3 regions of the Paenibacillus sp. J2R1T-4 genome follow, and region 2 is predicted to be linked to each of the others. Evidence: a T-box and tRNA genes for the amino acid it is inferred to sense, from the RefSeq annotation. Region 2 holds a T-box; the other regions hold tRNA genes.
What was found. The T-box of region 2 lies ahead of metG (methionine--tRNA ligase). A T-box ahead of a tRNA ligase gene usually reads a tRNA of that ligase, here a tRNA-Met.

Region 1 (10,179 bases), on a different contig from region 2:
GCAAGGTGTGTCCCTGAAACGGTTGGTGTATCTTCTGCTGGTCTAACTGCTTTTATCGAAGCCGTGGAAGCGAATCAACTCGGATTGCATAGCTTCATGTTGCTGCGTCATGGCAAGGTTGCAGCTGAAGCTTGGTGGTCGCCTTACAGTCAAGAGCGTAAACATATGGCATTCTCCATCAGTAAAAGCTTCACCTCAACAGCGGTAGGGCTGGCGATAAATGAGGGATTACTAACTATTGAAGATAGAGTGGTATCCTTTTTCCCTGATAAGGAAGTCATCGAGCATGCTTACCTCCAAGAGATGCGAGTCAAGCATTTGCTCACGATGACAGCAGGGCATGCGAAGGATACAATGGATACTGTATTCCAACGCCAAGATGGTGATTGGGTTCAAGCTATGCTGGACGTGCCAGTCGAGTACGAGCCTGGAACTCATTTTGTATATAACAGCGGGGCCAGTTATATGCTGTCCGCCATTCTCGACAGGCTGACTGGACAATCTGTTCACGGGTATTTACAGTCACGGTTATTTGAACCACTCGGTATCACTGGCACTTCGTGGCAAGCTTGTCCACGAGGGATAAGCTGCGGGGGGTGGGGATTGGACTTGAAGACGGAGGATATTGCCCGATTCGGACAGTTATACTTACAGAATGGAGTATGGGATGGCCAACAGATCATACCAGCGGCTTGGGTTGAGGCAGCTACGTCCTATCAGGTTTCTAACGGAAATGAGGGCGGAATTGATGGGCATCAAGGGTACGGCTACCAGTTCTGGCGGTGTCGAAATGGTGCCTATCGTGCGGCCGGCGCATTCGGGCAATATTGTATCGTCATGCCGGAGCAAAATGCGGTGCTTGCCATAACCTCAGGAACGACCAATATGCAGAAAATACTGGACATGGTGTGGGAGCATTTATTGCCTGCTATGGCTGAGGGTGAATGGCCAACAAATGAAAGAGAGTATCAAAAATACACGAATGCAATAGCTTCACTGTCGTACCCGCCGCTTTCCTCAGCCTATATATCTCCTCTTGCCCAGCAAGTAAGTGGACAACGCTATGAGCTGGAGGACAACGAACGGAATCTGCGGTATACCAGAATCCATTTCCGAGAAGATGCGTGTGAGATTACAGTCGGGGGTAAGCAAGGTGAGATGAAGATACTTTGCGGAATGGGAAATTGGCTCGAGGGAGTTATGCCGGATCACGGCACAATAATCCCTATTCTTGCAAGCGGCAAGTGGGAAAGTGAGAACACTTTTATCATGAATTGGAGATTTGTGGAGTCGCCTTTTATTGATGTGTTAACATGCACTTTTGATGAGGACCGTGTGAGTATAAGGATAGATTTTTTGAGAGGTTCTGCGGTGTTGCTTGGAAAAAAAGCAGAATAAGATTCTAAGTATCGTCATCTTGAGAGAGGTAGGATTCTGTGGGTTCATTCAAATATTGTCCGTTGTGTGCAGAAAAGTTGGTAGGGGAGTACCAAGTTGGAAAAAGCTATCCTCACTGTCCCACGGGGCATTACACTTATTATGCGAATCAGTCAGTTGGAGCAGTAGCAATTATTGCGGATCAGGGACGTGTTTTGTTAGAACGCAGAGCAATTCAAACTGGTTATGGATTGTGGGCATTGCCAGGTGGGATGGCCGAACAAGCAGAATCGATTGAGGAATGCGTAACCAGAGAGGTATTGGAAGAAACGGGTCTCGTTGTTGCCGTAACGAAATTATTGGATGTGATCGGCGGGAAAAAAGTTTGCATTGTCTTCTATGAGGTCCGTATCACGGGCGGTTCCCTCCAAAAGTCGGAGGAATCGTTAGAACTGGCTTGGTTCTCGCCGCTAGATATTCCCTTTGAGCAGTTTGCCTTTCATCGGCATCGAGAAGTATTAGAACGATGGCTGGAAGGTCAGGGATCGGTTTGACAGAGTAATAGTAATGGATCATAATAAAGACAATAGCACTAGGGGAAGCACCTCACAAAGCCAAACACCAAACGTGTTGCTTTGGTGAGGTGCTATTTGTTTGGATGAGGAGGCGAATCGCATAATGAGAAGGAACAAAAAAGATGGGGAACAGATCAAGGAGCAGCAGATCACTTACGATATATATGCGGCTATGCCGGATGACGGACACCGTTATGAGATTTTCGAGGGGGAGCTTGAGATGATGTCCCCTGGACCGTCAACGACTCACCAATCCGTAAGCGGAGAACTTGAATTCCTGTTAAAACAGAGCTGCAGATCGGATTATATCATTTATCATGCGCCGCTTGATGTGATATTGAGTGAGAGGAATGTCGTGCAACCGGATATTATGATGATTCACCGCAGTCGACAGCATATTGTAACTTTGAGAGGAATTGAAGGTCCGCCTGACCTGGTAGTGGAAATTATTTCACCGGGCTCCCGTAAGCGGGACAAAATAGACAAAATGTGGATTTACGCCAAACATGGGGTTCCTGAGTATTGGATTGTAGATTCCGATGCGAGGATACTGGAGCAGTATCGGCTTCATGGTGAGCTTTACGAGCTCTTCAATCTATTTGAAGGCAATGAGAAGGTAACTTCAGATAAGCTGCCTTGTGTTTCTTTTGTCATCAGCGATATATTTAGTGAAATGTCGATTGCGGAAAGGAAAGAATGATAAGCCAGGTTCCCTGATTCTATGGACTTGCAATCATAGGTAGTATTTGGCATACAAAAAATCCTCGACGGGATGCGTCGAGGACTTGTGTTAGCTAATTATTGCGGGGGCAGGATTTGAACCTGCGGCCTTCGGGTTATGAGCCCGACGAGCTACCGGGCTGCTCCACCCCGCGACATTCGTTAAGTTTCACCAGTTTCATCCGGAGGTCCTTAGTATAGCTCATATTGGATGAGAACACAAGCAGAAGCGATAATATTCTCTATAAGCTATTTACATGGGGAATCCATTGGGGGAGAATGGAAGAGAAAAACTCGATGCAGAAACGAGGAGATACGGTGAAGATCTTTATTATGTCCGATATGGAAGGCGTATGCGGCGTGATTAGTCACGATGAATGGGTTACACCTCAGGGCCGGTATTATGCGGAAGGCAAGGAGTTGCTCACTCTGGAAGTGAATGCAGCGATTGAAGGGTTTGCTGCTGCGGGGGCAACGGAGTTTCTCGTTGCGGACGGGCATGGTTACGGAGGCATTAATCATTTGATGCTCGACAAGCGGGCTCAATTTGTGCGTGGGCCGCTTCCCGGACCTTATCCGTTCATGCTGGATGGAACGTTCGACGCCATGGCCTGGGTAGGACAGCATGCGAAGGCTGGCACCGAATGCGCACAAATGGCCCATACCGGCTGGTTCGACGTCATCGATTACAATATAAACGGAGTATCCGTCGGAGAATTCGGGCAGATGGCTTTGTGCGGTGCATCTCTTGGAGTGCGGTCGATCTTCGGGGCAGGCGATGAAGCTTTCACGAAGGAAGCGGCAGAGCTGATCCCGGGAATCGAGACGGTAAGCGTCAAACGTGGGATATTGCCTGGAAGCGGGGACGAATGCACCGTAGACGAATATAAAGATCGCAACAACGGAGCGATCCATATCGCACCTGAGATTGCTCGGGAACGGATTCGCCAGGGAGCGGAGCGGGCATTGTCCAGGTTCGCGAACAACCGGGAACAGTTCCCTCTGTTGAAGTTTGAACCGCCGTTCTCGCGGGAAGTCCGCTACCGCAGCGGTGGAACGAATGGGGCGCGCACGATGGTGTCCGAGCATCCGGACAGCGTAATCGGACTGTTGAACGGGAAGATGAGGCTGAAGGAGTAGCTGGTTCACGTTGAGATGAAAGGACTGTCTCGTTAACCAAGAGAATTTTCTTTTAACGAGAATGGTAGTTTTGGATCAAGAGGAGGGAGTTAATCACTCCCTCCTTCTTGATTAGATAACGCTTTAACTTTTTGCCACTCCGCGATATGCTTCTCTAGAATCCCGATAACCACGTCCAGATCCTGCACGAAGTTTTCTTTGTCGCCTGACTTGATCGCTCCATAGGAGTTTATTACCTCGGGTGCCAAGGGGGTGAAAGGCGGCAAATTAGCAATTAATCGCTGCAGCCTGTCCTCCAGTGGTGTAACGGTCAAAATTGCCACTGATTGTGGAGCTTCTCTCAGCTGTTCTACGGGTTTCTCACTCTTTGCTGTTTTTGTAACTTCCTTCGCAACTTCTTTCGCCTTTGCCGCTTTTTCCCTCTCTGCACGATTCTGCCTGAACACGGACCAGGTCTCAAGAAGCTCAGGTCCTGATTTATACAATAACTTCCCCTTGGTGTTATCTGAAATATCCTTATCTTTAAACAAGCTGGCGATCTTCTTCACATCACTCACGAACATCTCATCTCTTGCCACAATCAAGGCCAAGGTATCGCGATGCTCGATTGCCAAATCCTTGAGAGGCATCAACTGCTCTTCCGTCAGCCTATCTTTCTTAATTTCCGTACCGCTGATGATCAATTTTCGTACAGCCTTACCGAACTTCAACAAATCCACTTTGTTCTTGATATAGGCTTCTGGCTTGCCGAGTTTGCTAGAAACAAATTTAATAGAGCTTTTGAACTTGGGATCATTGAGCAGTTTATTGAACGCTTCGGCTTCTTCTATGGGAGAAAAGCCCTCTCGGGTCAAATTTTCGGCAATTTGCTCCAAATAAATTTCGGTCTCGTCGGTAAGGGTGGAAACGATGCAGGGAATGGTCGGTAGCCCTAACGTGCTGCAAGCCTTGTATCGTCGGTTGCCATATATGATTTTGTAACGGCCGTCATGGGTTGATCTTACCTTGATCGGAGATAGCAAGCCGAGCTCCCCGATGCTGGTCATTAATTCTTGCAAAGAATCTTCATCAAACTGATATCTGGGTTGATCCTTATCTTCGTCAATTAAATGTGTAGCAATCTGGATAATGTCCATTTGATTTCTCCTATCGTTCGATTAGGTCGCACCGTAAGGCAGAGCAGCAGATGGGGACACCCGTATTATATACCACGCCGTAGATTAGCGCATCCTTTGCAGAAGACATTTCCAGTAGACGGCACTTGATTAGTAGCAACAACGCACAAAAAAACCGCGAAACTAGCGTTCCGCGGACATGCTTGCTTTCTTCTTATAAGCAATCTTAGATAGTGTAATGCTAACTTCATATAAAATCAGGAGGGGGACAATCACCAGTATATCGGAGATCAGATCAGGCGGGGTAATGGTGATCGATAGCACAGCCAGACCGAAGTAAGCGAGCTTGCGTGCTTTGGCTAACCGCCAAGGGTCTATGATACCTAGCCTGGTAAGGAACAGGATGACGACCGGCATCTCGAACAGCAGCCCGAACGGAAGGGTCAGGTTGAGCATGAAGCGGAAATATCGTTCGGCTGTATACATCGCTAGCACTTGCCCCTGCGCCATTTCTTTCATAAAGTCGAACACCATCGGAAATAACACGAAATAACCGAAGCTGATGCCGACTGCGAACAGGATTGCCAAGGCAGGAATATAAGCGAGTGTGGCTTTGCGCTCTTCCTTGCTTAGCGCGGGTCTGATGAACTGCCAGAGCTGTAAGCCTATGATGGGTATCGTAACTCCTAGGGCGAACACGCCTGATATCACGAAGTAAACCCACAGCAGATCTGTTGGTCCGAGGACGGTCAATTGACCGCCCGCGTCCTTGGCTAGAAGCTTGTACAGCTTGGGAGCATATAAGAAAGCTCCGATCACAGCGATGAGGAAGGAAATCAGCACAATAATGATTCGCTTGCGCAGCTCTTCCAAATGACCTAACAAATGCATGTCCTTTTCTTTCATAGGCTATTTGGGGTCGATGGAAGTGGAGGACTGCTTGAGTGCCGCTTTTTCCTCGGCTTTCCCTTCATCCTCTCCACTCATCAAACCTCTGGTCGCGCTTTTGAATTCGCTCAGGGTGCGTCCGAACGCTTTGCCCAGTTCTGGAAGCTTGGAAGGCCCAAATATAATTAGAGCTATGATCAGAAGCAAGATCAGACCGGGAATTCCTATATTGCCAAAAGGCATGACGCTTCATTCCTTCCTGATTAGAATTTAAAACCAGTGATAGCAACTACAGCAGGGCGAGGCATGCTGTCTCCCGGACGATGCGGCCACATACTGGTTGGCTTGCTGAGATCAGTAGTATTTTCTCCAGGATGCTGAACGGCAAGGAAGAGGGTGCTCTCATCCGGTGTGAACCAAGGTCCGGTCAATTCGGCATCCGTAGGGGCGGAAGCGAACTGAAGAGCGTCCCCTTTGGCGGAACCAGATATTGGAATGATGAACATGCCATTATTTCCGAAGGAAGTATGAACTCCTTTATTCATGCTGCTGGAGGAGATGTCTGTTACGGTCCACAGATTCCCGTTGCTGTCGAAGGTCAGATTATCCGGTGCGCTGAAGCCGCTTTGACGGCCGCCCGCTGCGAAGATCTCAAAATCGAATTCCATAGCGCCAAGATCGGAATCCTTCTCGAAGAAGCGAGTAATATGTCCATGAATGTTGCCGTGGTTATCGTTATTCGTGTGGGCAACGAAGAATGTGTTATCGAATGGACAAATCTCGATATCCTCAGGGCGATCCGTCGGAGTTGCCCCCAGAATAATAGCAGCCTCGTGAGTATAAACGGCAACGTCTGCTTGGGTTTTGAACTTGGCTTGCAGATCTTCTTTTTTCTTGCCGAGCAGGGCAGGTACTTTATAATTGGCGTCGTTAAGCAGCTTCTGCACCGCTTCAATCGTCAAAGCGATCCACTTGCCTTTTTTCAAATCAGCTGCATAAAGGGTGCCTTCTCTTAGAAGTTGAGTGTTCGCTTTACCTTTGATCGGATCGAATATTCCCTTGCTGATGTATTTGTAAATGCAGGCATCCTTCTTGTCGTCTCCCATGTATACAACCGCTCTGCCGTCTTTGGCCAAGCCCATAGCGGTATTCTCATGATTGAAACGGCCGAGACTTGTATGCTTGCGAAGATGGAAGTTTTCGTCGAACGGGTCCACTTCTATAACCCAACCGTAATGGGTGGCGTCGAGGCCAGCTTCTGCGCTAGTTTCTTCGAAGTTTTCCTCACAGGACAACAGTGTATTCCACAGCGTCATCCCGCCTGAACAGTTGGCGAATGTGCCTTGCACAGTCGTTGCATGATTGACGGAGCTTGTCCCGGCGGCTACACCTTCTAACTCGAAAGGAGTGAGACCGGTGACGCGGCGCGCATATTTGGAGCTTGTATCCATATTCCATACGCCGTTCTCATCACGATATACCTCAATGATGGATCCACCCTGTACATAGAGAGCTTTTTCGATTTGTGCCTGGGTCAGCTTGCCATTCTTCTTGCCGTGAACGAATATTTCGCTGGAATACTCATGGTTAACCCATAGCAAACCGCGATTGTTGGAGCCCTCAATGGGAAAATAGACCGTGAAATCATTGTTAAATCCGAAGGTGTCGCCTTTCTTATTGATCACGTCGCCGAATGCAGCGACAACATCGTATTTGTACCCTTTCGGCAGCAGCAGATGGTCTTCCTTGGAAGGGTTGATCGGATCGAAGTAACCTGAAACTTTATTCGTTTTATAGCCAAAAAGATGGTCAGCGCTGGCAGCACCCGCTTTCCCTTCCGTCAATGAACCTAAACCTGCAGAAGCAACAGCAAGAGCAGCCGTTCCTTGACCCAAAAAAGATAGAAACTTGCGGCGATTAATCGTTTCCATGGTTTCACCCTTCCTCATTTTCCCGATACTTGGGCGGGATATGTAGTTATTGTAGCGGTCAAGTGTAATAGGAGTGTGAAATGCAGCTTAAGATATTGTTAACGCCAGTGTCTAAGTGTACAAAACAAAAAACCTGACCACAAATGGCCAGGTTATTAATGTTGGGTTGTCTCTGAACTTGTTTGGAGAGGGGAGAGTCCGTTCCGATCAGATAGCCAGTTGTAACGTAGGTTATTTTACGGGAATAGGTGGTTTGAACGAAAATAACAAATGATACTATGGCTTATTTAGTTTGTTTTAGGGGGAATCCTATCAATTACACCCAAATAAAGGATAGTAGAATAGGCTATTTGCCAAGAGAGATATGAATGTGCTCAAATAACCAATAGTAAGATTGCTTATCCGTTGACCCTCCCTCGAACAGGGACAATTATCCTACCTTCAACCAACCATCTCATATTTGGTGTGTTCTAATAGAGCAATCTGGAGCTAGACTACCAGGCATAAGCTTCAGGTGCTGGCTTGCCAGGTCCAGGGAAAATTTCATCCAATCGCTTCAAAGTATCTTCGCTGAGTGTTACTTCTGGTACCCGCAGAGAATCTTCCAACTGCTCAAGCGTACGCGGTCCAATGATCGGAGCAGTAACAGCCGGGTTAGCTAATACCCACGCCAGTGCAACGACATCTTCCTTCTCGCCGAGCTCGCCGCAGAGTGCGGAGAATTGCTCCAATTGCCTGCGGAACTTCTCGATCCGCTCTACGGAGCGGGTGCTCCTTGCGCCCGAACCGGATAAGGCATTGCGGCCTAACAGACCTCCCGCCAACGGGCTCCATGGGATTACACCTAGGCCAAGGCTTTGAGCGGCCGGCAATACTTCCAGTTCAGGCAACCTTTGCGTGAGATTATATAAATGCTGCTCCGATACGAGACCAAGGAAATGGCGGGCTTTGGCTTCCGCTTGCGCAACTGCAATGTGCCAGCCTGCAAAGTTGCTAGAGCCGACGTAGCCAATTGAACCCTTGTTCACAGCAGCCTCGAATACGCCCCACAGCTCATCCCAAGATACATTTCGATCGATATGGTGCATTTGATAGAGCTCGATATGATCAGTCTGAAGCCTGCGGAGGGAGGCTTCCAGATGTCGGCGTATTTTGTAGGAGGACAGTCCGCGGGGTTCATTCGGTCCATCGTTCGGGTCACCCATTGTACCGTACACTTTGGTGGCAAGCACAACTTTCTCCCGGCGATTGCCGCCTTGTGCGAACCAGCGCCCGATGATCTCCTCGGTCCAACCTTGCTTGCCTGTACCTCCATACACATTGGCAGTGTCGAAGAAGTTGATCCCTGCATTCAGGGCGGCATCCATAATGCGGAATGCTTCTCGTTCTTCTGTCTCCGGTCCGAAATTCATCGTGCCCAGACATAAACGGCTTACCTTCAATCCTGATTTACCCAAGCTGGTATACTGCATCATTCATCCTCCCGTTTCTCTTGATTGATAGGGTTGTTTGTATCCCTTGATTCCAGAAAACTAGCAGCTGACGAATGCTTTCATTATACTAGAGTTAGAACTGTAAGGACAATTTCCAAATTGCTTTTCTGGTTACTTTAAACAAAGATCTCGCCCTCAAGAGGACGAGATCGAATGTCACACTGTGCTAACTGCTTGCACGAAGTCATCTACATCGTACACGAACCCAAACGCAAGAGCCACCCTCCATAATGCCAGCTCTTTATTAAGCTCTTGCCGTGCCGTTTCTTTGTTCTCCACGGCTGTCACGGCCTGACGGATCGCGGAGCAGATGATCCCGTGTTTGGTCATATCCGCCATGCCGCCGGGGGATAACAGCAGACACCAGTTGATCGCGAACCCGGTATAGATCAAATGGTTAATTCCATGCTCTTTGCATAAGGCAAAGAGCTGGCTCGAAGTGGCAGCTATACCCTCGTCGCCTTGCGGCTCGGATTCCTTCAGAAAGCGAACATGAGGGGAGCCCTTAGCGATATCTGCTTGATTGTGAGCCCCCGGGAACACTTTGGCGGATCTAAAGTCACGTAATTGTGCATGCACCGGATCTCCCGCGATCCTCTCGGGTGAAGGGGGTTCTTCACCTGCGAGCTGAGCAGCTATACCGTAACCAGGATAGTGAGAATAGTAGTCGCGGCCCCCAACAACGTGAAATAGCTTGAGTCCGGACCCGCGGACGGCACCTAGCAACTGCGGAAAAATATGTCTGCTAATGGCATACGATCTAGGCGTGTATTCAACGGCCCGGCGCCAACCAGGGTACTGTTCGGGAGTACCGATGTCCCAAGCATGCATCACCACAACGGCGGTATGCTCCAGACTGAGCGGCAAATCGGTTTTCTGCCAACCGCCGTATCCTTCGCCTGGAACATCCAGTGTGAGGTCAGCATCAAAATGTTGATAG
Region 2 (10,179 bases):
GTATGTGGATACCAATGACCTGGACGCACTGGAAGCGAACTGGACACCTGCAACCAAGGCTGTATTGATCGAGACCCCTACAAACCCGTTAATGATGATAACAGACCTCGAAAAAGTGTGCAGCTGGGCCAAGAAGAAAGGAATCCTCAGTATTGTCGATAATACTTTGCTGACACCCTTCCTTCAAAGACCGATTGAGCTTGGTGCCGATATTGTCGTCCACAGTGCGACCAAGTATCTTGGCGGTCACAATGATGTGTTGGCAGGACTAATTGTAACAAAGGGCAAGGAGCTTTCCGAACAAATGGCCATTTTGCATAATTCGATTGGGGCTGTATTAGGTCCTCAGGATGCTTGGTTGCTTATGCGCGGGATGAAGACTCTGGCTATCCGAATGGAGCGCCATGAATCGAATGCTACACAAATTGCGAACTTTTTGCTCGAACATCCACTGATTGCTGAAGTTTTTTACCCAGCATTACCAAGCCATCCTGGCTATGAGGTACAAAATCGGCAATCGTCAGGGAACACAGGTATATTCTCCTTCAAGGTGAAGGATGCCAGATTAGTGGAGCCCATTCTTCGTCATATTAAGCTCATTGCATTCGCGGAGAGCTTGGGCGGTGTTGAGTCCCTAATGACCTATCCGGCTGTACAGACTCATGCCGATATTCCGGAAGAAATTCGTAAGCAGGTTGGCGTGGATGATCGTTTACTGCGTTTCTCTGTCGGAATTGAACACGTCGATGATCTGATCTCCGATCTTGCATCTGCACTCGAAGCGGCCAAGAACGAGTTGAAAGCTGACTAGAAGCGGAATAGATAAAGTGGCCGTCGATCCTGGGATCGACGGTTTTTTGTATTTTGGAAATGTACCCATTAAATCCAGCAGCCTCACCCCAAACGGTCGATCTCCTCCTGAATCCGGCTGCGGTCAATACGTTGGAACAATATCTCCGGTGCTGGTAACGGCTTGCCGGGAAGGACCTGAGTGTATTCCCACCCCGGCTCGCCTAGCCCAAGATAGCTGCGGATTCTCTCTGAGGAGAAGGGTAGGAAGGGATCGAGCAGATTGGAAAAGTTAGCAATAATCTGGATACATGTATAGAGTGTTGTGCTGCAGTTGTACGGATCACTCTTCAGCTCTGCCCATGGCTTGCGTTCATCGAAGTATTTGTTGGAGCTGCGTACATACGCGAATACGACCTCCAGCGCTTCCTTGAACTTACCCTCTTCAACAAGTCTTCCCACCTGTTCATACAGACGACTCAACTGTGATCGAATACCCTCATCTACATTAGCCTCAGGAACTCTTCCCCCATAAGACTTCTGGATAAACAACAAATTACGGTTCACGAAGTTTCCGAATGCGCCTAACAATTCACTGTTATGGCTGTAAATGAACTCCCTCCAAGAGAAGTCGGAATCTCTTTTCTCAGGCCCGTTAATGACTAAGAAATATCGAATAGTGTCCGGATCGTATCGCTCTAGCAGGTCAGGCAGCCATACCGCCCAATTGCGGCTTGTCGAGAACTTTTTCCCTTCCAGGTCAAATATTCACTGGAGATGATGCGGTCGGGCAAATGAAGATTGCCAACACCTAACAGAATAGCGGGCCATATCAATGTGTGAAAAGGAATATTATCTTTCCCATGCACGTAATAAGCGAGAGTATTCTCCTCGGACCAGAAGCGCTTCCAATCCTTTCCGTTTTCCTGTGCCCACTTCATACTGGCAGTCAAATAGCCGCATACCGCTTCCAGCCATACATATATTTTTTTCCCTTCGAAGCCAGCTGCAGGCACGTCAATCCCCCAAGGCAAATCTCGTGTTACGGCTCGGTCATGAAGTCCTTCATTCAAATACCTGCCAGTCAGATGAACCGCATTCTCTCTCCATCCGGTTGATTCCGCCAGATAGTGCTCCAGCCTCTCCTGAAGCAGAGATAACGCAAGATAAAGATGCTCGGTCTGTCTCACGGCAGGTGTGCACCCGCACAATTTGCATGTCTGGTTAATGAGGTCGATTGGATCCAGCAGAGAGGAGCAAGCGTCACATTGATCACCTCTGGCTATCTGACCGCAATGAGTACATTGACCCTCAACAAAACGATCTGGTAGAAATTGGTCACATGCGGTACAAAAGGTTTGTTCCACTGATTTACGCACTAAATGGCCGTTGTCCAATAACTGTAGGAACAGCTTCTGAACGGCCTGATGGTGAAACGGGTCGTCCGTCCTCGTGTAAATGTCATACGAGAAGCCAAGCTGGCGGAAGCACTCGGAGAATTCCTTATGGTAGCGATCCGCAATGACTTCTGGAGAGACGCCCTCCTGTCTAGCTTGAACACTAATCGGTGTACCATGACAATCACTCCCGGATACGTACAGCACCTCTTCGCCTTTCAAGCGATAATAACGTGCAAGAATATCACCCGGCAACAAACTCGCCACACGTCCCAAATGCAGGGAACCGTTCGCATAGGGCCATGCGCCTCCAATAAAAATATTCATCCATGATCATCCTCTCCGACTAAAGTCTGAAAATACAAAAAGCTCCCGTCCTAAGAAAGGACGAGAGCTGTGCTCACGTGTTACCACCTAAATTCATCAACCCCTCACGGGATTGACCTCTTCAAGTACGCCGTATGCTGATCAGAATGGGGTGATAGACACGCAGCCGGTTATACTCTAGCACGATAACGGGTGCACCCGTTGCAGCCTACTTCCTGATCTGCCTCTGAAGGGAGATCAAGGTTCGATGCACAGCTTGGAGACCATGTTCGTCAGACGTTTCTTTACCCCTTTTCACCGACTGGGGCTCTCTGTTCAAAAGAAAAGGTCCAACTACTCTTTCTCTTCGACGCTTTGTGTTATATTAATATCCCATTATAGTCAGAGGCATACGGAAACGCAACACTGGAAATGAAATTGTCCCAAACCTGTCAAACGATTACGTTCCACAGTAATGACGCGACAAGGCGATTGTGTTACCATTAGGGAATAAGCATGTTTAATCACTGATTGCAGTTGCGATAAGGAGTGTGCCGATAAATGAGTGTTTTGGATCGCATTTTGGATAGAGTAGTAGCAGGAGAGCGATTGGGCATGGAAGACGGACTGGAGCTTTATGCCTCTAATGAGATTGAGAAGATCGGCGCAGCGGCCAACCAAATTATGCTGAAGTGGCATCCTGAACCGATTACGACGTTTGTGATTGGACGGAATGTGAACTATACGAATATTTGTGACGTGTATTGCCGGTTTTGCGCGTTCTACAGAGCCCCAGGCTCGAAGGAAGGTTATGTGCTGCCGGATGAAGTTATTTTTCAGAAAATCCAGGAAACGATCGATGTAGGCGGGACTGAAATTTTGATGCAGGGCGGAACGAATCCTGACTTGCCGTTCAGTTATTATACGAATTTATTGCGAGAAATCAAGAAGCGCTTCGACATCACTATGCATTCGTTCTCACCTGCGGAAATATGGAAAATGAAAGATGTTTCGGACGGGTTGTCGCTGGAAGAAGTGATTCGCCAGCTGCATGAAGCTGGACTTGATTCGCTACCTGGCGGGGGCGCAGAAATTCTTGACGACCGAACTCGTCGGAAGATCAGCCGCCAGAAAGGCTCTTGGACAGATTGGATCGAAGCGATGTCTACCGCTCACAGGATCGGGATGAACACAACAGCGACGATGGTGATCGGCTTTGGCGAATTAATGGAGGAGCGGGTGCTGCATTTGCTGCGTATTCGCGACGCTCAGGATGAGTGCATTCGCAACGGTTACTCGTCAAAGGGCTTCCTAGCCTTTATCCCTTGGACATTCCAACCGGATAATACGAATCTGAAGGGTGAGAAGCTCGGCCCGGATGAATACCTCAAGACCTTGGCGATTAGCCGATTGATGTTGGATAACATTCCGAACTTCCAGTCGTCTTGGGTAACAATGGGACCTGAAGTTGGCAAGAAATCGCTGAGCTTCGGCTGCAACGATTTCGGCAGCACGATGATTGAAGAGAATGTCGTATCTGCGGCGGGTACAACACACAAGGTAACGATTAATTCAACCTTGCAGTTAATCCGCGAAGCGGGTAAGATTCCAGCTCAACGCAACACCCGCTACGAAACCTTGAGGGTATTCGATGATGAGAACGCAACAGTTGACAAAGATTTTGTGATGCAGAATTGAATCATTCCTGATAATATAGAGAGCCGAAGGCGAGAACGTATGCCTTCGGCTTTTATTATTACTCGACCTTCAATACAAAAGCGTACATTCCGCTGCCTTTGCTCCAATTGGCGTGTACAGAGTAAATATAAGTGCCTTTATCTGAAGGGAGCTTGTATTTGCCCGACTTTAGTTCTACAGTAGAAAGCTCCTGGTTGCCCTCCCAGGTCGAGAGCACCATCGTTTTCGGTTTACTGCTGAAGGTAATGCTTAACTCGGAGCCGGGGGCAACTGTGATTGCATCATGTTCTGGATCGACTATATCAGACGGACCTGGAGAGTCGGCAATGACATGTTTAGCCAGGAAGCGCCAGCTATATGTGCCTTGTTCAACAAGAACTTTCTGATCACCCACTTTAATTTTGGGGAATGGCGGTTTATCTCCACAAGCGACTAGCAACAAAGCCATTATCATTACGGTCATGAACAATTTGATTCGCACAATAGAACGCCCCTTACTGGAATGTTTCTATACCTACTAACGTTTTCGCATTCCAATATGTTACAGGTGATTTTCTTGCTATCTACTATACGCCTCCATCAAAAAAACCGCCAGATCTATCTCGGAACGAGCAGGACCTGACGATTTATTGGATTACTTACTGAACACCCAGAATTCGGCTATCTGGGTTCTGACTGTTTAATTGCTCCAAGCTGTAGAATTCGTAGCCTTGCTTACGGGCTCCGTCAATAATTCGCCCCAGAGCTTCCGCGTTATCCTTTGAGACAGAGTGCAGCAGCATAACGGCACCCGGGTGTAATTGTTTCATCACACTATCATAGGCGTACTGGGCGCCTTTTTGGGCATGGACATCCCAATCCTTGTAAGCGATGGACCAGAATACGTTCGTGTAACCCAATTGCCTGGTGACGGCAAGCGTACGTTCGCTGAATATTCCTCGAGGCGGGCGCAGGAACAGCATGTCAGACTGCCCGGTAACCTGCATGGCCTGTGATTTCACTTTATCCAGCTCTTCCTTGATTTGGCCATCGGATATGGTCGTCATATCCGGGTGACTCCACGAATGGTTGCCGATAATATGGCCCTCCGCCTGCATTCGTTTCAACAGCTCTGGTTCTTCTTTGATGTAATGGCCGGTTACGAAAAAAACAGCAGGCACCTTCTTCTCCTTCAGCGTATCCAGGATACGCGGGGTAAACCCGTTCTCATAACCATTATCAAAGGTTAGATAGATCGCTTTACGGCTCGTATCACCGAGAAAGATTGCTCCATGCTTATCGATAATGTCTTTGAAGCCTTCTTCATTTATGGAGGGAAGCTGACCGTTCTTGCTCATTTTGAAGCCAAAATGAAAAGGCCTTCCACTATCTTGTCCAGCCATTACAGGAGTCGTGAGCGTGAAGAGAAGCAGCAACGCAACCGACCCTGCCAGCCATGTCCAGTATCGTTTCAAACGTGGATTCACTCCTTGTCGGATTTTATAATTCGGTTGTTGAACATTCCGCGCACAACCTTGCTGTATTTTTCCACGTTGGAGCAGAAATTATGTAATCGGGTGATTCCTTACAGATGATCAGGTTGAAGAACCTATGGTAATATATATTTACAGGAACTAGACACGGCATTTGCGGGAAGGGCAGGATCTATACGAGTGAACATTCATAAAGATGGTTGGGTGCATCAGCTGCTGCAGCAAATGTCTCATGCTTTGACCAAGTCAAAAGAAGAGCAGAAGCTCTATCGCACCGCACTGGAGAGCGCCTATGAAGGCATAGTGGTGGCGGATCGTGACGGTTACGTGCTCGAAGTAAATGAAACCTATGCTTCATTTATTGAACGGGATCGTTCAGAATTGATTGGAAAGCATGTTACGGAGGTCATTGAGAACACCAGATTGCATGTAGTAGCCAAGACGGGTAAGGCCGAATTCGCGGAGCTGCAGAAAATACGCGGCCATTGGATGATTGCGAATCGGATCCCTGTATTTAGCGGAGGAGAGCTCATTGCTGTCGTGGGTAAAATTATGTTCCAGGATATCGACAAGCTGTTCGAGATGAATGCCAAATATAAAGAGATTAAAGCGTATTTGAATGCTTCTGACCTGAAGGGCCGATCAGCTTTTGCTGCAAAATATCGAATAGAGCAAATATCAGGCACAAGCGAAGCGATAGAAAAAGTGAAGACCATAGCGGCAAGAGCTGCTAACTCCAATAGCACAGTGCTGCTAGTCGGGGAGAGCGGTACAGGCAAAGAATTATTCGCTCATGCGATTCATCAGTTGAGTAAGCGATTCTATGGCCCGTTCGTTACCGTGAACTGTGCGGCTATTCCTGAGTCTCTGTTCGAGTCGGAGTTGTTCGGCTATAAAGAAGGGTCTTTTACAGGGGCCAAGAAAACAGGCAAACCGGGAAAATTCACTCTGGCCGATAAAGGTACTATCTTTCTGGACGAAATTGGGGAATTATCGCTTAGCATGCAAGCCAAGCTGCTGAGAGTGCTGCAAGAGAAAGAAATCGAACCGGTCGGGGGTAAACCAGAAGCTGTTGATATTAGGGTTATCGCTGCGACGAATCGAGACCTTGAGCAGATGTTGGAGGATGGTACTTTTCGGCGGGACCTGTACTATAGATTGCATGTTGTCGAGCTTCGAATTCCCTCGTTACGAGAGCGTAAGGAGGATATCCCTCTACTGTGTGAGGGGTTGCTATATGACTTGCAAAGTCAAGAAACCGATGCGGATTCGATTGGAATTGAGCCTGAAGCAATGAACCTGCTGCAAGCCTATAATTGGCCTGGCAATGTGCGCGAGCTGAGCAATGTACTGGAACGCACACTCTTTATGATGGAAGGCCGTACGATTAAAGCTGATGATCTTCCTGAATATTTGAAGCAGCAAGCAGCTGTTGGAACGACAATAGGGCCTGTTGGTGATGGTCATGGTTCTTTAAAAGAAGCGTTAGAGAAAATGGAGCAGCAATGGATCCAGAGTGCCCTCATTGAAGCTAATGGAGACAAGCGTCTGGCTGCACGAAGGCTAGGGCTGAGTAAATCAGCTTTGTACGCCAAACTGGATAAAACGAAGTTGGATTCCTAATGACAGGATTGATTTTCCTGTTATCAGGAATTTTTTGCGTTATGGGGATAATTCACCGATCGATATGCTACTTCCTAACCATCGTTTGCTAGTAAACGCAATAATTTTTTGCAGTCCATTTATATGTGAAGCTGCTCCCTGCCATCAATCCACGCCCCACTTCCAACCTCTTCGTCTATCAATAGACCTACTCCTAACAACGGAGAAAACCTATTCTGATCCACCTTTCTCGAAAAGTTGGCACGATTTTTGCTTTAGTATTATAGTGAACTGTTCCAAACTTATATTCAGGAGGTCAGATAAGCCGATGAAACCGATTGTAACATCATTTCAAGAGGCAATAAGCGGGATAAAAGACGGTATGACTATTATGGTGGGCGGCTTTGGGCTTTCCGGAATTCCGGAAAATTTGATTGTAGCACTTGCGAATTCGGGAGTAAAAGATTTGACTGTGATCTCTAACAATTGCGGTGTAGATGACTGGGGTCTGGGTCTTCTGCTGCGCAACAGGCAAATCCGCAAAATGATCGGTTCTTATGTGGGAGAAAACAAAGAGTTCGAGCGCCAGGTTCTCGCCAATGAAATTGAGATTGAGATCGTCCCGCAGGGCACATTGGCGGAGCGTATTCGTGCTGGCGGAGCGGGTATTCCGGCCTTTTATACACCGGCGGGCGTGGGGACGCCTGTTGCTGAAGGTCGAGAAGTGCGAGAATTTGGCGGTAAAAAGTATTTGCTAGAGCATGCCCTGAAAGCCGATTACAGCTTGGTGCGAGCTATAAAAGGCGATCGTATGGGCAATCTGGTATACAACTTTACGGCGAGAAACTTTAACTCCATGATTGCGGCTGCAGGAGCCATTACCATTGCAGAGATCGAAGAGCTTGTTGAGGCAGGAGAATTGCAGCCTGATCACATCCACACGGCAGGCATCTATGTCCAGAATCTGATCGTCGGGCAGCAAGTGAAACGAATTGAACGTCTTACAACCTCATCAGGAGACGAACCGATCAAGGCGCTTGATGATAAAGCAGCCGTTCGTGAGAAGATCGCCAGACGAGCGGCGGCCGAAATTCGCGAAGGCTCCTATGTGAATTTGGGGATTGGCATGCCTACCCTTATCGCGAATTACATTCCAAAGGGTCGGAATATCGTGCTCCAGTCCGAGAATGGGCTGCTCGGTATTGGACCTTATCCTTTGCCTGATCAAGCGAATGCAGATCTAATCAACGCAGGGAAAGAAACGATCACCCTGATCCCTGGAGCTGTGTTATTCGACAGCGCGGAATCCTTCGCGATGATTCGCGGCGGGCATATCGACATTGCGATCCTGGGCGGTATGGAAGTGTCGGAGAGCGGGGATTTGGCCAACTGGATGATTCCCGGGCAAATGATCAAAGGAATGGGCGGTGCGATGGATCTCGTGCACGGGGCTAAGCACATTCTGGTTATTATGGAACACACAGCAAAGAACGGGCAGCCCAAAATTCTCCATAGCTGCAAGCTTCCTCTAACCGGTCAAGGTGTAGTTCACCGAATTATTACAGAGCGCGCCGTAATGGATGTGACAGCTGATGGGCTAGTGCTGATAGAGACGGCTCAGGGCTTTACGCCAGAGCAAATCCAGGCTTCTATTGAGCCTAAGCTGACTTTAAGCCCTGCGTTCAGGGCTGAGGCGTACTGAAGATGATGCATAGAGATCGAGTTGTTGTAATTACCGGTGCAGCGGGAGGGATTGGGTTCGCGTTGGCAGAAGCTTTTGCGGCTGAAGAAGCAATAGTGGTTCTATGTGATCGCGGCGAGGAACGTGTAACAGAAGCAGTGAGCAGGCTGCAGAAGCGAGGAAACGTTACATGTATAGGGCTTTCTTTTGACGTTACCTCGGAAGAGGAGCTTGAAGGAGCCGTTACTCAACTAACACAGCAATTCGGGAGAATCGATGTGTGGGTCAATAATGCAGGTATGCAGCACATCGCGCCAATAGAGGATTTTCCCACTGATAAGTTTGAACGTTTGATAAGTCTGATGCTTGTCGCCCCATTTACGGCTATCAAACATGTTTTTCCGATTATGAAAAAACAGCAGTTCGGGCGCATTCTCAATATGGCATCTATTAACGGGCTGGTCGGATTCGCTGGCAAAGCAGCATATAATAGCGCCAAGCATGGGTTGATCGGTTTGACGAAGGTCGCCGCTTTGGAAGGGGCGGAGTATGGAATCACTGTGAACGCACTATGTCCGGGATATGTGGATACACCGCTTGTCCGGAACCAGCTTGCAGATCTTGCATGGAATCGAGGAATAGCGCTGGAGCAAGTGTTAGAGGATGTCATTTACCCGCTCGTCCCGCAGAAAAGATTGCTGCAGCCTCGTGAAATTGCGGATTATGCTGTGTTCCTGACTAGTGAAAAGGCTGGAGGTGTGACTGGTCAGGCGGTTGTAATAGACGGAGGGTATACGGCACAGTAAGCAAGCCTTTTATGGTAGGCACAGAATGAACTCAGGAGCAGTAGCTGCACGATGAAGGGATGATGAGATTGATTGCAAAAGTAGCGGTATTAGGTGCTGGAACGATGGGGCATGGGATTGCTCAATTGTTCGCGCAATTTGGTTTGCAAGTGAGCCTATACGATATCAATGATTCAGTATTGCAAACGGCTGCCACACATATTAGACGAAATTTGGAGTTGGTAGCAAGCGAGCAAAGCGCACAATCTATATCAACAACCACGCTGGATGTGCAATCCGCAGAGAATCTAATAGAGTATACAACAAACTTAGAGGTCGCTGTTCAAGATGCGGATCTGGTAGTGGAAGCTGCTCCAGAACGACTGGAAGTTAAACGGACGCTTTACCGACAAATGGAATCCCTGATAAAAAGTTCAGCACTTGTAGCT
Region 3 (10,179 bases), on a different contig from region 2:
CCCCCAGATACGGCTGCAAGAAGTGTGTCGCCTCGCTCTATGAGGCAATATTGGCGGATATACCGCTCGATTGTATGAATCAATTCCGCGTCTGAACGCTGCATGATTGCCCCCAGTAGTTAAGATTGTAAAAATATGTAGAGGCTCGAGGCAAACAAAACAAGGGAAACCGCAAAGGCCGTCTGAATCCACAAGCTATACTTGCTGCTCTTTATACGTATGCCGCTCTTCAGCATCAATGAACGCCATTCTCGTTCTGCTTCCTGAGAAGTCTTATATTGACCGGTCAGCGCCTTGACTAATACAGGCTTAAATCTCTTGCAGCTCTCGTATTCATTGGTCAAGGCGATCAAATCCTCCAAGCTGCGATTCTGCGGCACCGATTTCACAAATTCAGCGAAACGATTCCTTGTATCGGACAAATACAGGCAAAGAACGGCAAAGGAAAACAAGTCATAAGCTTCGTCCGCTTTACGCGAACCAGCGTTCCAGAAGCCCCGATCGTACACCTCGGTGAATTGTTTGACTGATCGTCCCATCTCTGTTACACCACCGAAATCCACAAGATCAATCTTACCGAACTCTGAAACCAGGACATTATCCGTCTTCAGATCTCCGAATATGTATTTGCGTCGATGAAGGTTGACTAACTTCTTCAAAATTCCATAATGAATGAGCTCGAACCAATCCATCCCATGCTTTTGCAAATATAACTGCGGATGAATCCCCTTCACATATTTCATGACGTAGAAAGGAAGGCTCCTCTCACCCGTAATCATATTGTCAGCGTCCTGCAGATACGTGTCGTCTGCATTCGGACCTTTGGCCAGTGACTTCAGCACATTCACTTCTAATTGCAGATCTATCGTATCGAACCCGATCTTCAAAGCAAACAACGTCTTACCTGCCCGCACCAAATACACTTGACCATTCGCCCCTTCTCCCAGCAGCCGAACAATCTCATATTTGTTCTTGTTCCATTTTCCATGAATCCAAGTCCCTTCAGCCAGGGTAAGCTTAAACGACGTAGTCACTCCAAATCCCGTCCTTATGGTTGGACCTCGCCTGTTGGAAACGATTCTGTTCGCTATGCTCCTCGCGTTCAGCTGCCTGGAAGGAGAAATGTCGAATGACGGTGCGAATAGCCGGTCCGGTTGGGGTAGTTCCCTTTATGTTTAATTTATAGAACATTTGATTGATTTTTGCAAGGTCAGAACTCCAATCTACAAGAAGATCTGCATCCGCTTGCCCCGGAAAATGAAAGACCGCCATTTCACTCTGCCCTCTTCGGGCCTGCAGACTTAGCAACAGGTCACGACAAGCCTCTTGTGCGGCTCTCAATTTGGTCTTCATGCTGGCACTGGTATCAATCAGCAGGGCAATTCGGAGAGACGCATTCTCGCTCCACTCATCAATAACCCGCACCACTTCACCCCGCTTATGAGGAGGCAATGACTCTAACTCGCCATCACCCAGGATCTGCTTCAGCTCTCGATTCACGACCTGATGCATCGTCTGGACGACCGTTTTGCGAGTCATCATCTGAACGGTCTGCGACAATGCGGCTGGCGTCACCAACCGGCTCATCCCCCCGCCTGCACGGGCAATTTCTGCGATCTCATCCATCCCGCGCTCTCCATGCTGATCGCCCCCGTCCGCAACTCCAATCACATTCACTACGATACCTTCCTGATAAGCATGCGCGGCGGCCGCGATTGGGCTAATTCCTTCGTTGGAGCATCCATCCGTTATAAGAATAATTTGTTTCATCATTAGATATTTTCCTCCCCCTAAGAGATTGAGCCTTACACTGGCCGAAACTGCGAATCTATCAACCAGTGTGCCCATTCAGAGAGAGTGGTATAACAGGTAGACGAAAAAAAGCCAGCCTCCGCGAATGGGCGAAGAGTGGCTTCATGGATTATAGAAAGGCTATATAATTAACTTACCGTGCGCGGACGTTCGATTCGTGTGAGTCCTGGCAGGCGGAAGGTCGCCCATTCCGGGCTGAATTTTTCAATCCGCGCCACAACAACCGTCATATCATCGACTATATCCCCCCTATGCTGACGAATGACTCGCTCAAGCAACTGATCCGCCACACCTTGAGGGTCCTCCGTATCAATTTCTTGGATCACTCTGCGCATCCAGAGCTCCTTATTGACTGCATGCCCAGGCGCATCGAATATGCCGTCTGTCATCATAATTAAAATATCGCCTGGTTTCATCTGCATGCTGACCAGATCCACATCAATATCTTTTAATATTCCGATAGGCAAGTTGTTGGCCGAAATCGGGATAACCTCCGTCCCACGTTTTATAAAGCTTGGTGTCGACCCTATCTTCATAAACGTCGTATTGGCGCTGTACAAATCGATTAACGCCACATCAACGGTAGCAAACATCTCATCAGAGGAACGCAGCATCAACACAGAGTTGACTGATTTGATCGCAAGCTTCTCATCCATACCAGATTGCAGAAGCTGTTGAAGAATTGCAAGGGCTGAGCTGCTCTCTGCGCGAGCACGCTCCCCGTTCCCCATTCCGTCGCTAATCGCCACGGCGAATTTGCCATTGCCTAGCTCCACCGTGCTGAAGCTGTCTCCAGAGAGCATATCTCCGTTCTTCGCTGCACCGGCGATCCCTGTCTCTACTTCGTACTCTTTGGCAGAGCCGAACTGGACGGTCGAATAGCCCTCTCCCCGCTCAGACATTTCTTCGTGCCGGACCGCTACTTGCTCCCCGAGAATATCGGAGAGGAGCGGCGCAATAATTTTACGGCACTCGTCGAATCCTCGTGTGTAGCGGTGAACGATCTCGATTTCCACATTCCCTTCATCCAGATTAATAATATCGATACTGTGAATCGACAGTCCCAGCTCTTCCAGAGCATTGCGGATTTGCTCTTCCTGCAGGAACAATTCATGCCCCTCGCGCTTGATCTCCTTGGCCAGATCCTCCATCACTTGAGAGACGCCTGTCAACTGCTCCGATACCAATTGACGGCTCTCTTGAATTTGCCGCTTCCAATGTCGGTCACTGCTGTACCTTTCATATTGATGCTTCATCACATCCAGTACTTGATCGGTTCGCACACATACATTTTTCCATTCACGCGGAATCTCTTTGCGGCTGTATGAAGGCTTCGCTTCAATAGCACTCATCATTTCCGTCATATACGAGTACGTGTCGTAAAATTTGTTGTCCCAGCACTGTTTACGTTTCCAACAATTGGTGCAAGCCTCTTGGGAGACCGCGTTCATGAAGTGTCCAATTTCATCTTCTTTTTGCTCCTTTTCATCCACTTGGGTTATTTGTTTGAAGCTGCGGGATAACTGGCGGAACACCTCCGAGAATTGTTCTACCCGCCCAGCGGTAATATCGCGTACCCTTTTCGCATATTCATGTTGTGATTTGAGATTCTCTTGAGTGCCCGGTACATATTTGGCTAACGTGCGGATCAGGGATCTAGGAGTAAGCAAGAATAAAATTACGGCGGCTACCGATTCCCAAGTGGAGTGTATGACCTCAGATTGATTACCGATATAGACAGATAAGATGGAGGAGCCAAGCAGCATCCCAAGCGCTACTCCCATCCGGTTCGCTTCCTTCAGCAAGCCTGCCAACATCCCGGCAAAAGCCAACAGGCTCATTTGATAGATGGCGCTTACATTCGCAAGACTTACAATAAGCCCGGTAATAACCCCGACCGAAGCCCCTAAAGGAGCCCCTCCTACGAAAGCAAACAACAAAATCAGATAGCGAGACATTACATGCTCTAACGAAATATTTTGCACCATCCACCCGACCATGCCGGTCATGACAGAGGCTAATAGGATTATGAGACAAATGATTTCTTCATTTTTGAGCACATAGTTTTTGCGGGTTAAGGTGAATACAGGAATGGCTTGCATAAAAACGAGTGTTAATACGAAACTTAGCGCGGCTTCCACCGAAGTAAGCATTAATGTATACCAGGTCAATTCTGTATCTACCATATACCCGAACAACTGGACAGAGAAGGCGGATATGAAAACCAGGAACGGTGCGTATGATGCATCCGAATGCTCGTACTTCTCGAGCCCTTTCTGGAGGAGGACAAATACGATCATCTCGGTCACAATGTATCCCGTTCGAATTTCCATCGAGAATAAGCTTCCCGCAACCAGTGCCAGCGCTATCCAGCGGATCAAGTCTTTCCTCGTGAAGTACAAGACGGCGAAGTAAGCGATCGCAAAGGGTGCCAACTGCTCCAGAATCATGGCCTTCCCTAATAGAAAACCCATCACAAGCAATAATGCCGCCCACTTCTTAGCAATAAGGGACTGTATGAATCGATTCTCGGCTAACATCTGTTTGTTTCCATTCTTCACCCGCTGTACAGCACCTGCCCACGGTTGTGAGGCCCAGTTTAACAAATTCCATTTCTGCATATTGGGGAACACTCCTTCATCTTGTTTCGTGTGTTCCCTATTATAAAAGCAATCTAGCATGAAGTTTGTCACAATCAGTTGCTAGATCGAAAGAATTTTCCGACAAAATAACTCGCCATGTAGAAACATACGCCAGCCCTTTTCCCGTAAGGGCTCTTCTTACGCCGCCAGGAAGGCACTCGACTTAAATCAGTCAAAAGGTCCTAGCAATCTAGCATTCTAAACTAGCAGAAATTAGGAAGAACCTGTCGATTCCATTGCTGAAAGGAGAAATCCGACAAAAATTGTTAAACGTCTCACCAAAAAATAAAAACCGCCTCTGCAGCCTAATGCCTGCAAAAACGGTTTGCGGGGGTACTATGTATAGCGGCGGAGGGACTCGAACCCACGACCTCACGGGTATGAACCGTACGCTCTAGCCAGCTGAGCTACACCGCCATATTCAATACGAAAGTATACTGGAGGGTGAAAAAAAAGTCAATTGTTTTGGTGACATTCTCGCCCGAAAAAACAACAAACCCTTGGTAGCTCGGAATAACCGATCGCACCAAGGGTGTTTTATTAAGGAATTAAACGCGTCTTGCTCCTCTTCCGCCCCGCTTGCCTTCGGTATTCTTCTTAAGGGACGAAATCTTCTCTTCACTGTCCTTCAGGAAACGCGACATCTTGTCTTCAAACGTAAGTTTGTTCACAGGAGGTTTCGCTGCGCGACCACCGCGATCGAATCGGCCACCACCGCCGCCACCACCACCTCGGTCTTCACCGCGATCCCGTTGGAAAGGTCTTTCCGGACGTGGGGGTCTTTGCTCCCCCGGGGGCTTATCTACTGATTGCTTGATGGAAAGTCCGATTTTGCCGTCCTTATCCACATTGATTACTTTCACCAACACTTTATCCTCTAGCTTAAGATGATCATTCACATCTTTTACATAGTTGTCGGCGATTTCGGAAATGTGAACTAGACCGGTGACTCCTTCCGAGAGTTCGACGAAAGCACCGAAATGTGTGATGCCTGTTACCTTGCCTTCTAACTTGGTGCCCACTTCAATTGCCATAGAATGAAACGTTCCTCCCTAAGAAATGTTAAGAGTAATTCTCTTGATCTAGCTTACGCATCAGGAGCACATATTGCGCATCCTTAGGACAAAATAGTGGATTCCCCAGCGCTAACCGAAAAGAGCAGTTAATGCAGATTATACAAGATCGCTAAAATGAGGTCAATATGCTCGACCATGGAAGACCATGTTAAGGTTTAGGTGTGAAAAACAAGGTCTCTCCAGGTTTTGTATAATGATACTCTTTGCGTATCTTTTGCAGCATATATTCAGGGTCATTCAACCGCACTACTTCTTTCTTGTAATCTTCGTTCATTGATACTGTCTCCGTACGTTTCATCTCCAACCCGCTGACTTGAGCAGCCTTCGCATCGAGTCTACCTTGTTGATTCCAGGTGATCACAGCAGCCCACGCTAAAAATCCAAGAAAAGTGAGCAAAAGTAACCGGACCCGTCTTCGTGAGCCTTTATGAGGTTGTTCGAGATTAGGTTCAGTTGCCACTTTACGCATATCCTACTAGTCCCTCCTACACGCTATACGAAAAAAATCACATGGTAAGGATTAACTTCGCACGCCATCATTCATGGTGGTAGCCTTCTACTGCAAGATCAAGTACCAGATCAAGGCTTCCTCAGCATTCGATTCCAGAGCTTAACCAGCTTAAGCCAGGCAGTATTCACCCACTTCGGCCTTAGAAAAACAAGCCAAGGTTGAATCAAGCCAAATAGCTTGCGGGTTATGAACCAGAAAGGGTACAGCAATTGTAACACAATTTTATACAGGAAGACAGTAAGTGCCAACAAAAAACCAAAAATTACAATAACAAGTCTATATAACGCAATAATAGGTTTTATAACCACAATCTCAACGGTTTGAATCAGGAAACGTATAGATTTTTTTACGATCCGGATTACGAGCTCTACAAAGCGGGTAAATGCATTGCTAAAAAACTGCATGTACACCCATCCACCCAGGATCAAGCCAAGGAAGACATACAGACGAACTTGTCCATGATTACTGGCGTACAGTCCTCTGAACACAAGCAACGTCGAAACGATCCAATACACGATATCGAGCAACGGAATCATCCAGCGAGGGACTCGAAGCTGGGTTGATAAGACCCGGTAGGCGTCGAATATCGCGCCCATACCTGCTCCGATGCCGACCATCGTGAGTAAAGTAATGAATTGGCTTTGTAAGGTCACTTGAACAACTTACCGAGAAATCCCTTCGACTTCTCATGGGAGTTTGATTCCAAGTAAGTTAGTCCGTTCACGAGTCCCTCGATTGCGACTAACCCTTGATCCAGACTCAGGTTCTTAATATGCAGGTTTTGTCCCTTAACAGCTAGAAACCCGCACTCGGTCTCCAGAAGAAATTCTTCACTGTCGAAGCTCTCCACATTCAAGACGCCTGAAATCTCTAACAGCTTCCGGTTCAACATTTTCACTTCTTGACGTTTGACTTTACTTTGTTCATTCATGGCCTGTACCCCTCCCCTAACACTAGAGTATGGGGGGCTGTCTACTTTTAGAACAAAGAAGAGGCACTATCAAGAGATAGGCCTCATCTGTCTGTGGTGCTAGCTTGTGGAGTTCGACTCCTCACGGATCACTGTATACATCTCGGCGGCTTCGTCTTTCCGGGTTGTCTCTACGATTCGTTCGATCCGGACGGTGACCCGCTTTTGTCCGAATTGAATCAATAGTTCGTCCCCGACCTTTACGGTTGAGCTCGCCTTCGCTTCCCTGCCGTTAATCCAGATTCGTCCCTGATCAGACACATCTTTGGCTACTGTTCGCCGTTTGATTAATCTGGATACTTTAAGGAATTTGTCTAGACGCATTATTTTACCGCTTCTTTAAGCTTGTTACCCGCTTTGAAAGCAGGCACCTTCGAGGAAGGGATTTTGATTTCTTGGCCGGTTTGCGGGTTACGGCCTGTGCGACCCGAACGAGTACGAGTTTCGAACGTGCCGAAGCCGATCAGTTGAACTTTGTCGCCAGTGGACAATGCGTCTGTTACTTCACCTAAAAATCCGTTCAATACCGATTCTACGTCCTTTTTGGACAATCCGCTTTTTGTAGCGATGTTGTTTACCAAGTCTGTTTTGTTCATTTGTGAATTCCTCCTAAAGATTTAAGCTTTTGCTTGTTAAGCTTCGCTTTTATTTTTGCTTGCACGGTAGAAGTATTCTTGATTGCCAAGGAAAATCCTTCTACAAAAGCAGATTTTCCTAAAGTTTTTTTGCTAATTGCCATAACTTTTCCATTTCTTCCAGGTTTGAATGCTCAATTGAACGGCCTTCTGCCTTCAGGCGCTGCTCGATAAAGTTGAATCTGGAAGTAAACTTGCGGTTTGTGGAGGCAATGGCTTCCTCCGGATCAATTTTCATGAATCGAGCCAAGTTCACCACTGCAAACAGCAGGTCCCCAAGCTCATCCACCCGTTCCTCCGGAGAGGCCTCTCGGAGCTCGACGAGCTCTTCCTCAATTTTGGCGTACACATCCTCCATTTGCTTCCAGTCAAATCCGACTTGGGCTGCTTTTTTCTGCAGCTTGTAAGCTTTCATCAGACCTGGCAAATCCCGAGGCACTCCAGCCAATACGGATTGCACTTGCGCTTCGATTCCTTGGCTCTTCTTCTCCTCAAGCTTCATAGCATTCCAATGCTGTAACGCTTCCTCTGCATCACCTGCTGCACGTTCCCCGAACACATGAGGATGGCGGCGTATCAACTTGTCATGCAGCTCTTCCAGCACGTCATAGACGTCGAAAGCCCCGGTCTCCTCTTCCATTTGCGCATGCAGCAACACCTGGAGCAGCAGGTCACCCAACTCTTCGCACATCGCATCAGGGTCATCATCATCGATAGTCTCAAGCACTTCATAGGTTTCTTCGATCAGGTTCTTACGAATGCTCGAATGGGTCTGCTCACGGTCCCAAGGGCAGCCCTCCGGACTTCGAAGAATCTCTACAATCTCATGAAGTCGATCAAAGGATCGTTTGCGAAGATCGGACTCCTCACTAGCAGGAACCCACACAAGAGAGAGATTGCCATAGCCTTCAATTCGATCCAATTCGTATAACGGAACAGTTACAATGCTTTCTTCCCCGTAAACCCCCAGCTGGTGACCTACCACGACTACGTAATCATCCGGATAAGTGCTCATCAAGTGCAGCTTGACCTCAGAAGCCGTGAATCCATCATAGACTTGAGCGATCAAGGTATGTAAGCGGGGCTGAGGTCTGTGACCATCCAGATTCGTTGCATCCAACAGCACGAAGCCATCAATGGGATCGAAGCCAAGACGGGTGAAGGCTTGGTCGAGGAAGCTTTCCCCGCCTATGATCTCAAGCTCAATCCCTAACTCCGGGCATGCGGAACGCAGCATTAGTGTGGTGGACTCGGCAACCATAGGATGTCCAGGAACCGCATAAATGACCTCCTGTTGGGATTGGGATGCTGCCTGAAGCAGCTCCTCCACTATCCTTCCGTAAACCTCTGAGAATGTATTGTTCTCCTCGTAAAGAGCATCAAATGTATGATATGTAAGTCCTTGTTGGTCCAGCCATGCGGTTACCGGATGGTGAGCCGTGCGCAGATATAAAGCTTGGGCGGACTGCAGCCGCTTCCAGACTCCCAGAGTCAGTTGGTTCTCATCTCCAGAGCCTAATCCTACTATAACGATCGATGCACTCATAAGGATCGATTCCTTTCATCTTGGGGTACGATGCGCAGCCTCCGCAGCAGCGGGAGCAGCTTCGGGCCGAGCTTCGGCAGGGCTGCCAGATCGGCAGCCGTAATCGCGCGGGCGCGAAACAGGGCGGCGGCATAGATGAGGCCGCCTAGGGCTACGGCGCTCAGCGCCACAGCCGTTTGCGCCGCACGCTCAGGCGGCGCAGCAGGCAGCGCGCCGAGCGCCAGCGCTGCCGCGCCGAGCCAGGCCGCGAGCCCTGCGGCCATGAGCGCGGCGGCAGCCGCGGGCCCGGCCGCATCGCGGCCCCACGCGAGGCGCGTGGGAAGCATCCGGCTGAGCCGGATGCAGTTCAGTGCGGCCGCCGTGGCGTAGGCCGCAACAGCCGCAACCGCGGCGCCATGAATGCCCCAGAGGGGCATGAGCGCCAGGTTGAGGGCGATCTTGACGGCGACGGCGACGAGCAGGTAGTACACAGGGGCGCGTTCCGCCCCGAGCCCCTGCAGCAGCGTGCCGGAGACGATCTGCACGACGCCGAAGACGGCGGTGCAGGCTAGAATGGCCATTACGCCGGAGCCGTCAGCGTCGGCGTACAGCATAATATTAAGCGGCCTTGCCAGAACAGCCAATCCGACCGATGCGGCTAGTCCGATAAGCCAGGCGAACCGTAAGAATAGACCTGCCGTTCGTCGAATCAAACCCTCATCCCCGCGTGAACGAGCCTCTGTGATAGCAGGGATAAGGACAACAGAGATGGTTGTCACAATCATGGATACCAATTGGACTAGCGGCATCCCGTGATTATACAATCCGAACTCCGCCATTGCCTCAGCTTGATCCAATCCGGAAGCGTGAAGCAACCGCGGCATTGTGAATGTGTCCACCAAGGTTAACAGCGGTAGAACGGCGGCGCCTAGGCAGACGGGCACTGCATATACGATGAACCGCCGCAACAACGGCTGCTTATGCAACTGGCGGCTGGTTCCCGTATAA

Region 1: it encodes a tRNA-Met, which carries the amino acid that the T-box ahead of metG (methionine--tRNA ligase) is inferred to sense. The anticodon was not compared.
Region 3: it encodes a tRNA-Met, which carries the amino acid that the T-box ahead of metG (methionine--tRNA ligase) is inferred to sense. The anticodon was not compared.

The regions. Positions count from the first base shown of each region.
Region 1 covers NZ_JCAUBA010000027.1:6,652-16,830, forward strand. The annotation lists gene AC58QD_RS29405 (serine hydrolase domain-containing protein) at 1-1,398, shown strand, start outside; gene AC58QD_RS29410 (NUDIX hydrolase) at 1,437-1,931, shown strand; gene AC58QD_RS29415 (Uma2 family endonuclease) at 2,056-2,652, shown strand; tRNA gene AC58QD_RS29420 (tRNA-Met) at 2,754-2,827, opposite strand; gene AC58QD_RS29425 (M55 family metallopeptidase) at 2,970-3,812, shown strand; gene AC58QD_RS29430 (ParB/RepB/Spo0J family partition protein) at 3,902-4,948, opposite strand; gene tatC (twin-arginine translocase subunit TatC) at 5,111-5,833, opposite strand; gene tatA (twin-arginine translocase TatA/TatE family subunit) at 5,837-6,058, opposite strand; gene AC58QD_RS29445 (PhoX family protein) at 6,079-7,746, opposite strand; gene AC58QD_RS29450 (aldo/keto reductase) at 8,241-9,218, opposite strand; gene AC58QD_RS29455 (hypothetical protein) at 9,396-10,179, opposite strand, start outside.
Region 2 covers NZ_JCAUBA010000015.1:139,420-149,598, reverse strand. The annotation lists gene AC58QD_RS22960 (aminotransferase class I/II-fold pyridoxal phosphate-dependent enzyme) at 1-811, shown strand, start outside; partial or broken gene metG (methionine--tRNA ligase) at 895-2,513, opposite strand; T-box leader at 2,567-2,872, opposite strand; gene mqnC (cyclic dehypoxanthinyl futalosine synthase) at 3,054-4,190, shown strand; gene AC58QD_RS22945 (hypothetical protein) at 4,249-4,671, opposite strand; gene pdaA (delta-lactam-biosynthetic de-N-acetylase) at 4,829-5,572, opposite strand; gene AC58QD_RS22935 (sigma-54 interaction domain-containing protein) at 5,843-7,285, shown strand; partial or broken gene AC58QD_RS22930 (CoA transferase subunit A) at 7,593-8,270, shown strand; gene AC58QD_RS22925 (3-oxoacid CoA-transferase subunit B) at 8,292-8,966, shown strand; gene AC58QD_RS22920 (3-hydroxybutyrate dehydrogenase) at 8,972-9,751, shown strand; gene AC58QD_RS22915 (3-hydroxyacyl-CoA dehydrogenase family protein) at 9,820-10,179, shown strand, end outside.
Region 3 covers NZ_JCAUBA010000032.1:20,392-30,570, forward strand. The annotation lists gene tilS (tRNA lysidine(34) synthetase TilS) at 1-104, opposite strand, end outside; gene AC58QD_RS30845 (protein kinase domain-containing protein) at 120-1,034, opposite strand; gene AC58QD_RS30850 (VWA domain-containing protein) at 1,018-1,770, opposite strand; gene spoIIE (stage II sporulation protein E) at 1,941-4,433, opposite strand; tRNA gene AC58QD_RS30860 (tRNA-Met) at 4,798-4,871, opposite strand; gene AC58QD_RS30865 (S1 domain-containing RNA-binding protein) at 5,003-5,488, opposite strand; gene AC58QD_RS30870 (FtsB family cell division protein) at 5,679-5,999, opposite strand; gene yabQ (spore cortex biosynthesis protein YabQ) at 6,110-6,694, opposite strand; gene yabP (sporulation protein YabP) at 6,691-6,972, opposite strand; gene AC58QD_RS30885 (RNA-binding S4 domain-containing protein) at 7,072-7,335, opposite strand; gene AC58QD_RS30890 (HU family DNA-binding protein) at 7,335-7,607, opposite strand; gene AC58QD_RS30895 (hypothetical protein) at 7,604-7,750, opposite strand; gene yabN (bifunctional methyltransferase/pyrophosphohydrolase YabN) at 7,726-9,192, opposite strand; gene AC58QD_RS30905 (putative polysaccharide biosynthesis protein) at 9,189-10,179, opposite strand, start outside.